Regions from separate parts of the Microbacterium sp. NPDC055903 genome, predicted to be linked through region 3. Evidence: predicted binding sites of a transcription regulator. Region 3 holds the regulator's gene; each other region holds the start of a gene.
The links. The regulator HrcA, encoded in region 3, represses chaperone genes, less so after heat shock. The targets are predictions, from matches to a motif close to TTNGCACTCGNNNNNNNCGAGTGCNAA.
Positions count from the first base shown of each region.

Region 1: a site for HrcA is predicted at 1,624-1,650, ahead of groES (co-chaperone GroES). Genes of this name have one in related genera too.
Region 2: a site for HrcA is predicted at 1,666-1,692, ahead of groL (chaperonin GroEL). Genes of this name have one in related genera too.

Region 1 covers NZ_JBSHCA010000001.1:405,241-408,514, reverse strand. Annotated here, with positions in the region: gene ACWGJP_RS01825 (hypothetical protein) at 1-371, shown strand, start outside; gene ACWGJP_RS01820 (THUMP-like domain-containing protein) at 378-1,580, opposite strand; gene groES (co-chaperone GroES) at 1,736-2,032, shown strand; gene ACWGJP_RS01810 (RCC1 domain-containing protein) at 2,203-3,274, shown strand, end outside.
Region 2 covers NZ_JBSHCA010000003.1:356,940-360,213, forward strand. Annotated here, with positions in the region: gene groL (chaperonin GroEL) at 10-1,629, opposite strand; gene ACWGJP_RS15555 (LytR C-terminal domain-containing protein) at 1,759-2,334, opposite strand; gene ACWGJP_RS15560 (DUF3263 domain-containing protein) at 2,408-2,665, opposite strand; gene msrB (peptide-methionine (R)-S-oxide reductase MsrB) at 2,784-3,194, shown strand; gene ACWGJP_RS15570 (nitroreductase family protein) at 3,191-3,274, shown strand, end outside.
Region 3 covers NZ_JBSHCA010000002.1:282,257-285,530, reverse strand. Annotated here, with positions in the region: gene dnaJ (molecular chaperone DnaJ) at 1-999, opposite strand, end outside; gene hrcA (heat-inducible transcriptional repressor HrcA) at 1,003-2,031, opposite strand; gene ACWGJP_RS10720 (carboxylesterase/lipase family protein) at 2,142-3,274, shown strand, end outside.

The sequences.
Region 1 (3,274 bases), on a different contig from region 3:
ATCCGATTCCGACGGCCTCGTCCACGGGGGCAGCGGATGACGTCGAGGCCACTCAGGCCATGGAGCTGGTGCGCAGCGGGTTCCTGCCGGAAACCATCCACGTCGCCGCGCGGATCGATGAAGCCCCGATCTGGGTGGCGCAGCGGGCCGACGGAAGCGTCTGCATGGTCATCGACGCCGAGAGGCCCGCCGGGGAGGACGTCCCTCGAGACCCCGTGTGCGCGGCGTCCGAGACATCGGGAGCCGTCGTCTCGATGCTCGATTTCGACGCCGTGACCGAGACGACGATCTCCCTCTCGATCCTTCCCGGGGGGATTCCGTCCGTGCGGGTCACGAACGGAGAGGCCCAGCGGCCGCAGAGCGAAGACTGACCCGCGTCACACCCGGTCGGCGAGGATCGCCAGGCGCTGGTCGCCGACCCTGGTCAGGATGAGCGTCGCGGATGCTGAGCCGCTGAGCTTGAGCTTCTTGCGGAAGGCCGCAGGGTCGATGTCGACGCCGCGCTTCTTGATCTCGATCGTTCCGATCCCACCCGCTCGCAGGGCGGCGCTGATCGCCTTGGCGTTCACGGGAAGGGTCTCCCGGATGCGGAAAGACTGCACGAAGGGGCTCGTGACCGCGTCGTCGCCGGTGAGATAGGCGATGTGCTCGTCCAGCATCCCCGCACCGAGACGGCGTGCGACATCTCCGATGAGTCTGGCGCGGATCACCGCGCCGTCCGGTTCGTGCAGGAACGCTCCGAGCGGGCGCACGTCGGCGTCCTCGGCATCCGCCGCGGCGGTCAGCTCGTGCGAGCGCTCGCCGCGGATCACGAGCGCGGCCCTGCGGATGCCCGGCCGTGCCAGCGCACCGGACCACAGCACGAGCTCGACGACGCTGCCGTCCGCGCTCACCCACTGCGCCTCGGCGTCGGCGGGCAGGGCGTCGCGGTCATGGCCGGGGCCGAGTTTGATGCCGGTGGGGACTCTGCTCGCGAGTTCGAACGCCCAGTCCAGCGGTGGCGAGTAGTCGGATGCCTGCACCCGCCGTGTCTCGCCATGGCCTGCGGTCCGGCGGGCCGGGTCCATCCAGATCGCCGTCCGGTCCGTGCGGATGGCGGCATCGTCCACCGCATCCTCGGCCGTGCTGTGCAGCACCCTGGCATCGTCCCCGAACGCGGCGAGGTTGTAGGCGGCGATCGCCGCGGTCACCTCGTCGGCATCCACGGCGGTGACCCGCAAGCCGGCTCCCGCGAAGGCGAGCGCGTCGCCCCCGATCCCGCAGCCGAGGTCGGCGACGTGCTCGATCCCCGCCGCACGCATCCTTCCTGCGTGCCTGGCCGCGACACCGAGCCGCGTCGCCTGTTCGAGCCCCGCCTGCGTGAAGAGCATCCTCTCGGCGAAACCGCCGAACTTCGCCACGGCCTTGCTGCGCAGGCGCGCCTGGCCGACGACCGCTGACACGAGTTCGGGGGAGTGGCCGGCTGACCTGAGCACGGAGACGGCCCGCGTGACGTCGGTCGTGGACTCGATCTGCCCCGCCTCGTCCAGCAGGCGCAGGCCCTCCGGGGTCAGGAGCGCCGCGAGCTCGGTCATCTGCACCGCTTCAGCCTATGGGGCGAGCGTGTCCGTCTGTGGCGAACGACTGGCACTCGCATTGCATGAGTGCCAGCGGAGCGCCTAGACTGGCGTTAGCACTCTCGGGTTGAGAGTGCGAAAAGTCTTTCGTGTCAGCGTCAAGAAAGAAGAGGTAGACCGTGTCGGTTTCCATCAAGCCGCTCGAGGACCGCATCGTCATCAAGCAGGTCGAGGCCGAGCAGACCACCGCGAGTGGCCTGGTCATCCCTGACACCGCCAAGGAGAAGCCCCAGGAGGGCGAGGTCGTGGCGGTCGGCCCCGGCCGCATCGACGACAACGGCAACCGCGTCCCGCTCGACGTCGCCGTCGGCGACCGCGTCCTGTACAGCAAGTACGGCGGCACCGAGGTCAAGTTCGGCGCAGACGAGTTCCTCGTCCTCTCGGCTCGCGACGTCCTCGCGGTCGTCGTCCGCTGAGGCCAGCGCTCAGACAACAGGCAAGGGCCCGGATGCTTCGGCATCCGGGCCCTTGCCTGTTTTGTCCCCCGAACGGGGGACAAAATGCATACGACTATCGTCTATGGCCTTCGCCGTCGCTACTGTTCCCCTGTGCGCCTACCCCACGGGCGCCTATCCAGGGGATCACAATGACTGTTTCTGCTGTATCTCGGCGCGCCCTCACGGCGACGCTTATCACCGCCGCACTCGTCCTCACCCCGGTCGCCGCCGCCGCAGCGCCGACGCCCGACAGCGGTCCCGTGGCCGGCGGGACGCAGGTCACGATCGAGCTGCCCGCGGCGCCGACGGGGTTCGCGCAGCTCGCGGCCAGCTCCTACCAGACGTATGCCATCGGGAACGACGGCCTGTTCTATGCGTGGGGTGGCGACCTGGGCGCCACCCCACAGCTCGTCGCCACGCCGGAGGGTGTCACCTACCTGGAGTTGCGCGCTACGACCTCCGGGCAGAGCAACCCCGTCTTCGCGCGCGGCAGTGACGAGCGGTGGTATGCCTGGGGCAACAATGTGAACGGTTCGCTCGGCACCGGTACCACGGTGAACGCCACCATCGACGCGCCGGCGGTGGTGCAGACGCCGCCCGGTGTCAGCTTCGTCGACATCGCCTCATCCGGAGAGACAGCCTATGCCGTGGACGAGAACGGAAACCTGTACTCGTGGGGCACGGGATTCAACGGATCCCTGGGCAATGGAACATCCGCGTCGACGATGCAGCCATTGCCGACGCTCGTCGTCGAAGACGTGGCGTCGCCCTTCGTCGATGTCATCGGTGGCCAGGACATGGGTCTCGCGCTCACAGCCGACGGCGAGGTCTATTCGTGGGGCTGGGCAGGATCGGAGGGATCTGATTGGATCGGCGCGCTCGGCAACGGGGATGTCGACGGCAGCGTCGTCCCAGTGAGGGTCGCTCTCCCCGATGACGTCGTGATCACTCAGGTCTCCAGCTCGACCGATGAGTCCTCGTTCAGCCTCGCCCTCGCCGATGATGGCCGATTGTTCGCCTGGGGAAGCAACTACAACGCGCAGCTCGGTACCGGCGCCCCAAGCTTCGACGCGAACCCGACGCCGCTGCTCATCACTGCACCGGAAGGTGTGATCTTCACACAGATCCAGACGTTGTATCGCAGTGCCCTCGCACTCGACCAGAACGGCAATGTCTGGGGATGGGGGCAAGAGGCCTTCGGTGAGCTCGGTACGGGAGGGG
Region 2 (3,274 bases), on a different contig from region 3:
GATCGTGGATCAGAAGTCCATGCCACCCGTCGGGTCGCCGGCCGGAGCCGCGACCTTCTCGGGCTTGTCGGCGACGACGGCCTCGGTGGTGAGGAACAGGCCGGCGATCGACGCGGCGTTCTGCAGCGCGGAGCGCGTGACCTTCGCCGGGTCGATGATGCCCGCGGCGAAGAGGTCGACGTACTCGCCCGTCGCGGCGTTCAGGCCGTGACCGCCGGGGAGCTCGGAGACCTTGTTCGCGACGACGCCCGGCTCGAGACCGGCGTTCAGCGAGATCTGCTTCAGCGGAGCCTCGATCGCGACGCGGACGATGGCCGCACCGGTCGCCTCGTCACCCGACAGCTCGAGGGCGTCGAGCGCCTTCTTGCCGGACTGGATGAGCGCGACGCCACCACCGGGGACGATGCCCTCCTCGACGGCTGCCTTCGCGTTGCGGACGGCGTCCTCGATGCGGTGCTTGCGCTCCTTGAGCTCGACCTCGGTTGCCGCACCCGCCTTGATGACGGCCACGCCGCCGGCGAGCTTGGCAAGGCGCTCCTGGAGCTTCTCGCGGTCGTAGTCGCTGTCGGTGTTCTCGATCTCGCGACGGATCTGCGTCACGCGGCCTTCGATCTGCGACGCCTCGCCGGCGCCCTCGACGATCGTGGTCTCGTCCTTGGTGACGATGACCTTACGGGCACGTCCCAGCAGGTCGAGGGTGGCGTTCTCGAGCTTGAGACCGACCTCCTCGGTGATGACCTGACCGCCGGTGAGGATCGCGATGTCCTGGAGCTGAGCCTTGCGGCGGTCGCCGAAGCCGGGAGCCTTGACGGCGACCGACTTGAAGATGCCGCGGATCTTGTTCAGCACGAGAGTCGCGAGAGCCTCGCCCTCGACGTCCTCGGCGATGATGACGAGCTCCTTGCCGTCCTGGATCACCTTGTCGACGACGGGCAGAAGGTCCTTGATGTTGGAGATCTTCTGGTTGGCGATGAGGATGTAGGGCTCCTCGAACACGGCCTCCTGGCGGTCGGGGTCCGTGACGAAGTAGGGGTTGATGTAGCCCTTGTCGAAGCGCATGCCCTCGGTGAGCTCGAGCTCGGTGCCGAAGGTCTGCGACTCCTCGACGGTGACGACGCCCTCCTTGCCGACCTTGTCGATCGCCTCGGCGATCAGCTCGCCGATCTCGGGGTCTGCGGCGGAGATGGACGCGGTGGCGGCGATCTCCTCCTTCGACTCGATCTCCTTGGCGCTGGAGAGAAGCTCGGCCGTGATGGCCGCGACGGCCTTCTCGATGCCGCGCTTGAGGGAGATGGGGTCGGCGCCGGCGGCGACGTTGCGCAGGCCCTCGCGGACCAGCGCCTGCGCCAGGACGGTCGCGGTGGTGGTTCCGTCACCCGCGACGTCGTCGGTCTTCTTGGCGACCTCCTTGACGAGCTCCGCGCCGATCTTCTCGTACGGGTCGTCCAGCTCGATCTCCTTGGCGATGGAGACACCGTCGTTCGTGATGGTGGGGGCGCCCCACTTCTTCTCCAGCACGACGTTGCGACCACGCGGGCCGAGGGTCACCTTGACGGCGTCGGCGAGGATGTTGAGACCGCGCTCGAGGCCGCGGCGGGCCTCCTCATCGAAAGCGATGATCTTTGCCATGAGTTTTGTCGTCCCTCCTGGACGTAGGCGTTCGGTTTAGCACTCAGAGCAATCGAGTGCTAACGCCCATTCTGGCACTCGACCCCATCGAGTGCAAGCCGCGTCCGCCCAGGGAGAAACAGGGCGACGCTACTCCTCGGAAGACTCCTGCGCGTCGGGCGCGGGCGTCGTGCGATCGACGCCGAGCACCACTGTGAGCTGCGCGACGTCCGTGGTGTTCTGCCCCGCGTACACATCGCTCTGCTCGACGAGTGCACCGCCGATGAGATCGGCGAGCCCCAGAGCGGCCTGCTCGTCGGCGGCGTCGACGTAGTACACCGTCGTCTCGGGGAAGTCGTCCGTCGAGCCGTCGACGGCGAACACGATGCTCCCGTCCCAGCCCTCGTCGATGAGCGTCTGACGCAGGTCGTCGTCGATGCCGTCATCCGGCGTGGCGTTGAGGATCATCACCGAGTAGGTCATGTCGACGACGCCGGTCTCCTCCGGCGCGGGCGTGGCCGTCTGCTGCGTCTCGGGGAACAACGAGATGCGCCCCATCACCACGAGCGTGCCGAAGATGCCGGCGACGAGGAGGACGAGGGCCGCGACGACGGCCCAGAGCAGGACCATCCATCCGTTGCCGCCTGGGTTCTCCGCGCGGTGCGCGCCGACGCGCCCAGAGGTGCGCGGGACATCATCGAAACGATCGCGAACGGGCTTTGACACCCCTCGATGCTAGGGCATCCCCCGTCCGATGCCCGGTGCGCGCGCTCAGGAAGCCGCGCGCGGGGTTCGTGTGTCAGCCGACGAATCCCGGCATGCGCGCGGTCCGCTGCGCGGTGCGGGCATCCCGGATGCGGCGCAGCCGGCGGACCAGGAGCGGATCGTGCTCGAGCGCCTGCTCGGTCTCGACGAGACGCCAGAGCAGCTGGTAGTACCGTGCGGCGCTCATGCCCAACCGCGCTCTGATCTCCTCTTCCTTGGCGCCGGTATGCCGAGGCCAGGCGACCTCGAGCGCGAGGATCGCCCGGTCGCGGTCCGTCAGATCACCGAGCATGCCCGAAGCCTACGCCGCCTCCTGCCGCGCTCCGCGACGCCACTCCACGGACGATATGGTCCCGGGTGCGCCCGACCCTCTCGGATCGCGAGAGAATGGGAGGGATCCAGGAGGTCTCATGTCCTACAGCGTGAACAAGTCCGAAGCAGAGTGGCGAGCAGAGCTCGGCGATGAGCAGTACGCGGTGCTCCGCCAGTCGGCCACCGAGCGGGCGTGGACGGGCGAGCTGCTCGACGAGAAGCGGGCCGGTCTGTACACCTGCGGCGCCTGTGGCGCCGAGCTGTTCAAGAGCGGCACGAAGTTCGACTCCGGCTGCGGCTGGCCGAGCTTCTACGAGTCGATCCGGCCGGACGCCGTGGAACTGCTCGAGGACAACACCCTCGGGATGGAGCGCACCGAAGTCCGCTGCGCCAACTGCGGCTCGCACCTCGGCCACGTGTTCCCCGACGGGTTCGGCACGCCGACCGGCGACCGTTACTGCATGAACTCGCTCGCTTTGAACTTCACGCCAGAGGCTCCCCAGGCGTGAGCGCGCTCGACGCGGTCCTGGCGAGGCAGTCCTGGTCGAAGGTCACTGAGGACGCCCCGACCAGGGCCGAACTGCTCCCG
Region 3 (3,274 bases):
CTGCGCGTGATCCAGCTTGGTCGGGGTCAGCACCTGGACACCGACGCGGAGGTCTCCGCGCTGTGTTCCGCGCAGCGGCGTGATGCCGCGGCCCTTGATCGTCAGCACATCGCCGGACTGCACGCCGGGTCGGATCTCCAGCTCCACCGGACCGTCGAGTCCCTCGATCGTCGTCTCGGCGCCCAGGATCGCATCCGTCATCGCGACCTCGAGCGTGGCCAGCAGATCGTCGCCCTCACGGCTGTACGTCGGATGCGTCGCGACGGTCACCTCGACGTAGAGGTCGCCGTTCGGACCGCCCGCCTTGCCCACCTCGCCGGAGCCGGGCAGCTGCAGCCGCAGACCCGTCTCGACGCCGGCGGGGATGTCCAGCGACACCGTCCGACGCGAGCGCACCCGGCCCTGGCCGGCGCAGGTCGCGCACGGGTACGGAATGGTCGTGCCGTATCCCTCGCACGTGCCGCAGGGCTGAGAGGTGACGACGTTGCCGAGCAGGCTCCGCACCTGACGCTGCACGTGGCCGCTTCCGCCGCAGATGTCGCAGGTGACGGGAGACGTCCCCTCCTGACAGCACGAACCCTGACAGGTCTCGCACAGCACGGCTGTGTCGACCTCGATGTCCCTGTGCGCGCCGAAGACGACGTCGCCGAGCTCGAGCGACACGCGCACGAGGGCGTCCTGACCCCGCTCGCGCCTGGACCTCGGTCGTGCGCCGCGGCCTCCGCCCGCCGCGCCGAAGAAGGTCTCGAAGATGTCGCCGAACCCGCCGAACCCTCCGCCGAAGCCGCCGTTCTCATCGCCGCCCATGTCGTAGCGGCGTCGCGAGTCCTCGTCGCTGAGCACGTCGTAGGCGTGGGTGACGAGCTTGAAGCGCTCCGAGGCGTCCTCCCCCGGGTTCACATCGGGGTGCAGCTGTCGTGCGAGCCTGCGATAGGCCTTCTTGATCTCATCCTGCGAGGCGTCACGCGCGACGCCGAGGACCTCGTAGTGGTCCGCCACAAATCACCTCTCGTCTTCGTCGAGCAGCCGGGACAGGTAGCGGGCGACCGCCCGCGCCGCTGCCAGGTTGCTCGGATAATCCATCCGGGTCGGGCCCATCACGCCCACCCTCGCCATCCCACCGGGGGTGGCGTAGTTGCTGGCCACGATCGACGCCTCGCCCAAGCCGAACGGCGCGTTCTCCGTGCCGATGCTGGCCGCGAGCCCGTGCTCGTCGGTCACCATCTCGTTCATCAGCCGCAGCAGGGTCACCTGCTCCTCGATCGCCTCGAGGAGCGGATGGATGCTGCCACGGAAGTCCTGCTCCCTGCGCGCCAGCGTGGCGGCGCCCGCCATCACGAGACGCTCCTGACGGAACTCGTCGAGCTCCTCGCCGATCACCGTCGCGAGCATCACGAGAGCGCGGTCGCCGCCGGTGGGTTCCACGGGCAGCGCGAGCGCGGACACGCGCTCTCGGGCCTCGCCGACGCCCTGGCCCGCGATGAGGGTCAGCAGACGCGCGCGCAGCACGGCGACGTCGCCTTCGTCGAGCTCGAACGGCAGCGTCGCGATGCGCTGCGAGACCCCGCCCGCATCCGTGACGAGCACGACGAGCAGACGGTTCGGAGCCAGTGCCACCAGTTCGAGGTGAGTCAGCCTGGCTCTGGCGAAGGACGGATACTGGGCGAGAGCGACCTGCCCCGTGAGGCGCGTGAGCACGCGGACCGTGCGGGCCATGAGGTCGTCGAGGTCCGCGGGATCGGAGAGGAACGTCTCGATCGCGCTGCGCTGAGCGCCGGAGAGCGGGCGCAGCTGCGCGAGGTGGTCGACGAAGACCCGGTACCCCTTGTCCGTCGGCACCCGACCGGACGAGGTGTGCGGAGCCGTGATGAGCTCCTCGTCCTCCAGCAGCGCCATGTCGTTGCGGATCGTGGCGGCGGAGACGCCGAAGGAGTGGCGGTCGACGATCGACTTGCTGCCCACCGGCTCATGGGTCTCGACATAGTCCTGCACGATGGCTCGCAGCACCTGGAGACCGCGTTCGGTGACCATGTCCGCCTCCCTCCGCCTGGCACTCACCTCGTTCGAGTGCCAATTCTACCCGGCGAAGCGACGGCGGCGCGTGCACGAGGCTCCGGACAGCGCGTCATACGATGACGTCCATGACGGAGCAGTCGCACGCGCAGGTTTCCACCGGGACCGTCCGAGGGACGAGCGAGGACGGAGTCCGGCGGTTCCTCGGCATCCCGTACGCCGCGCCGCCCTTCGGCGACGACCGGTTCCGCCCGCCTCGCCCTCCGCGGGTCTGGGACGGCGTGCGGGACGCTACCCGCTTCGGCCCGACCGCACCCCAGCTCCCTTACTCAGGACCCATCGGCGAGCTCCTCGGCGGCGTTTCGATCGCCGGCGAGGACATCCTCACCGCGAACGTCTGGTCACCGACCGACGCCTCCGCCGCTCCCGTCGTGCTCTGGCTGCACGGCGGAGCACTGGAGCGCGGCGCCGCGGCGATGGAGGGCTACGACGGCTCAGGATTCGCGCGCGCGGGAATCGTGTTCGTCTCCATCAACTATCGGCTGGGCTCCGAGGGGTTCTCCGTGCTCGACGGGGCGCCCCTCAACCTCGGCCTCAGAGACGCCGCCGCCGGCCTGGAGTGGGTGCATCGGGAGATCGGCGCCTTCGGCGGCGACCCGGCGCGGATCACCGTCATGGGCGAGTCCGCCGGCGGCTCGCTCGTCGCTGCGCTGCTCGCGCGGGAGGACTCCCGCGAGTTCATCCACCGGGCGATCATCCAGTCCGGTCCGCTGACGGCTCAGCCCGCCCGCAGAGCAGGGCGCGTCACGGCCCAGCTCGCGAAGGCGCTGGGCATCCACGCGGATCGGGACTCGTTCCTTGCCGTCCCGCCGGAGCAGCTCCTCGAAGCGAGGCGCGTACAGGCCGCGGGGAGCTCGCCGCTGGGAGGGGCCCCCGGATTCCAGCTCGCGATCGACGACGCGTCCCTCCCGCGCTCCCCGCACGAGGTCCTCGGCAGCTCCGAGGTCCCGTTGCTGATCGGCACGAACACCGACGAGTACCGCCTGTGGTTCACGCCCGAGGCGCTGGACGGCATCGGCAGGGCGAAACTGCTGCTCGCCCGCACGGCGCTGCGGATTCCAGGCACGGCGATCCGGGCGTATCGCGAGGCATGGCCGGCCGCGAGCACCGGCGAGATCTTCGGACAGGTCGCCACGGACTTCCTTCTCCGCGCACCGGCGACGCGAGTCGCCCGCCGCTCGGGTGCGCCGGTGCACGTGTA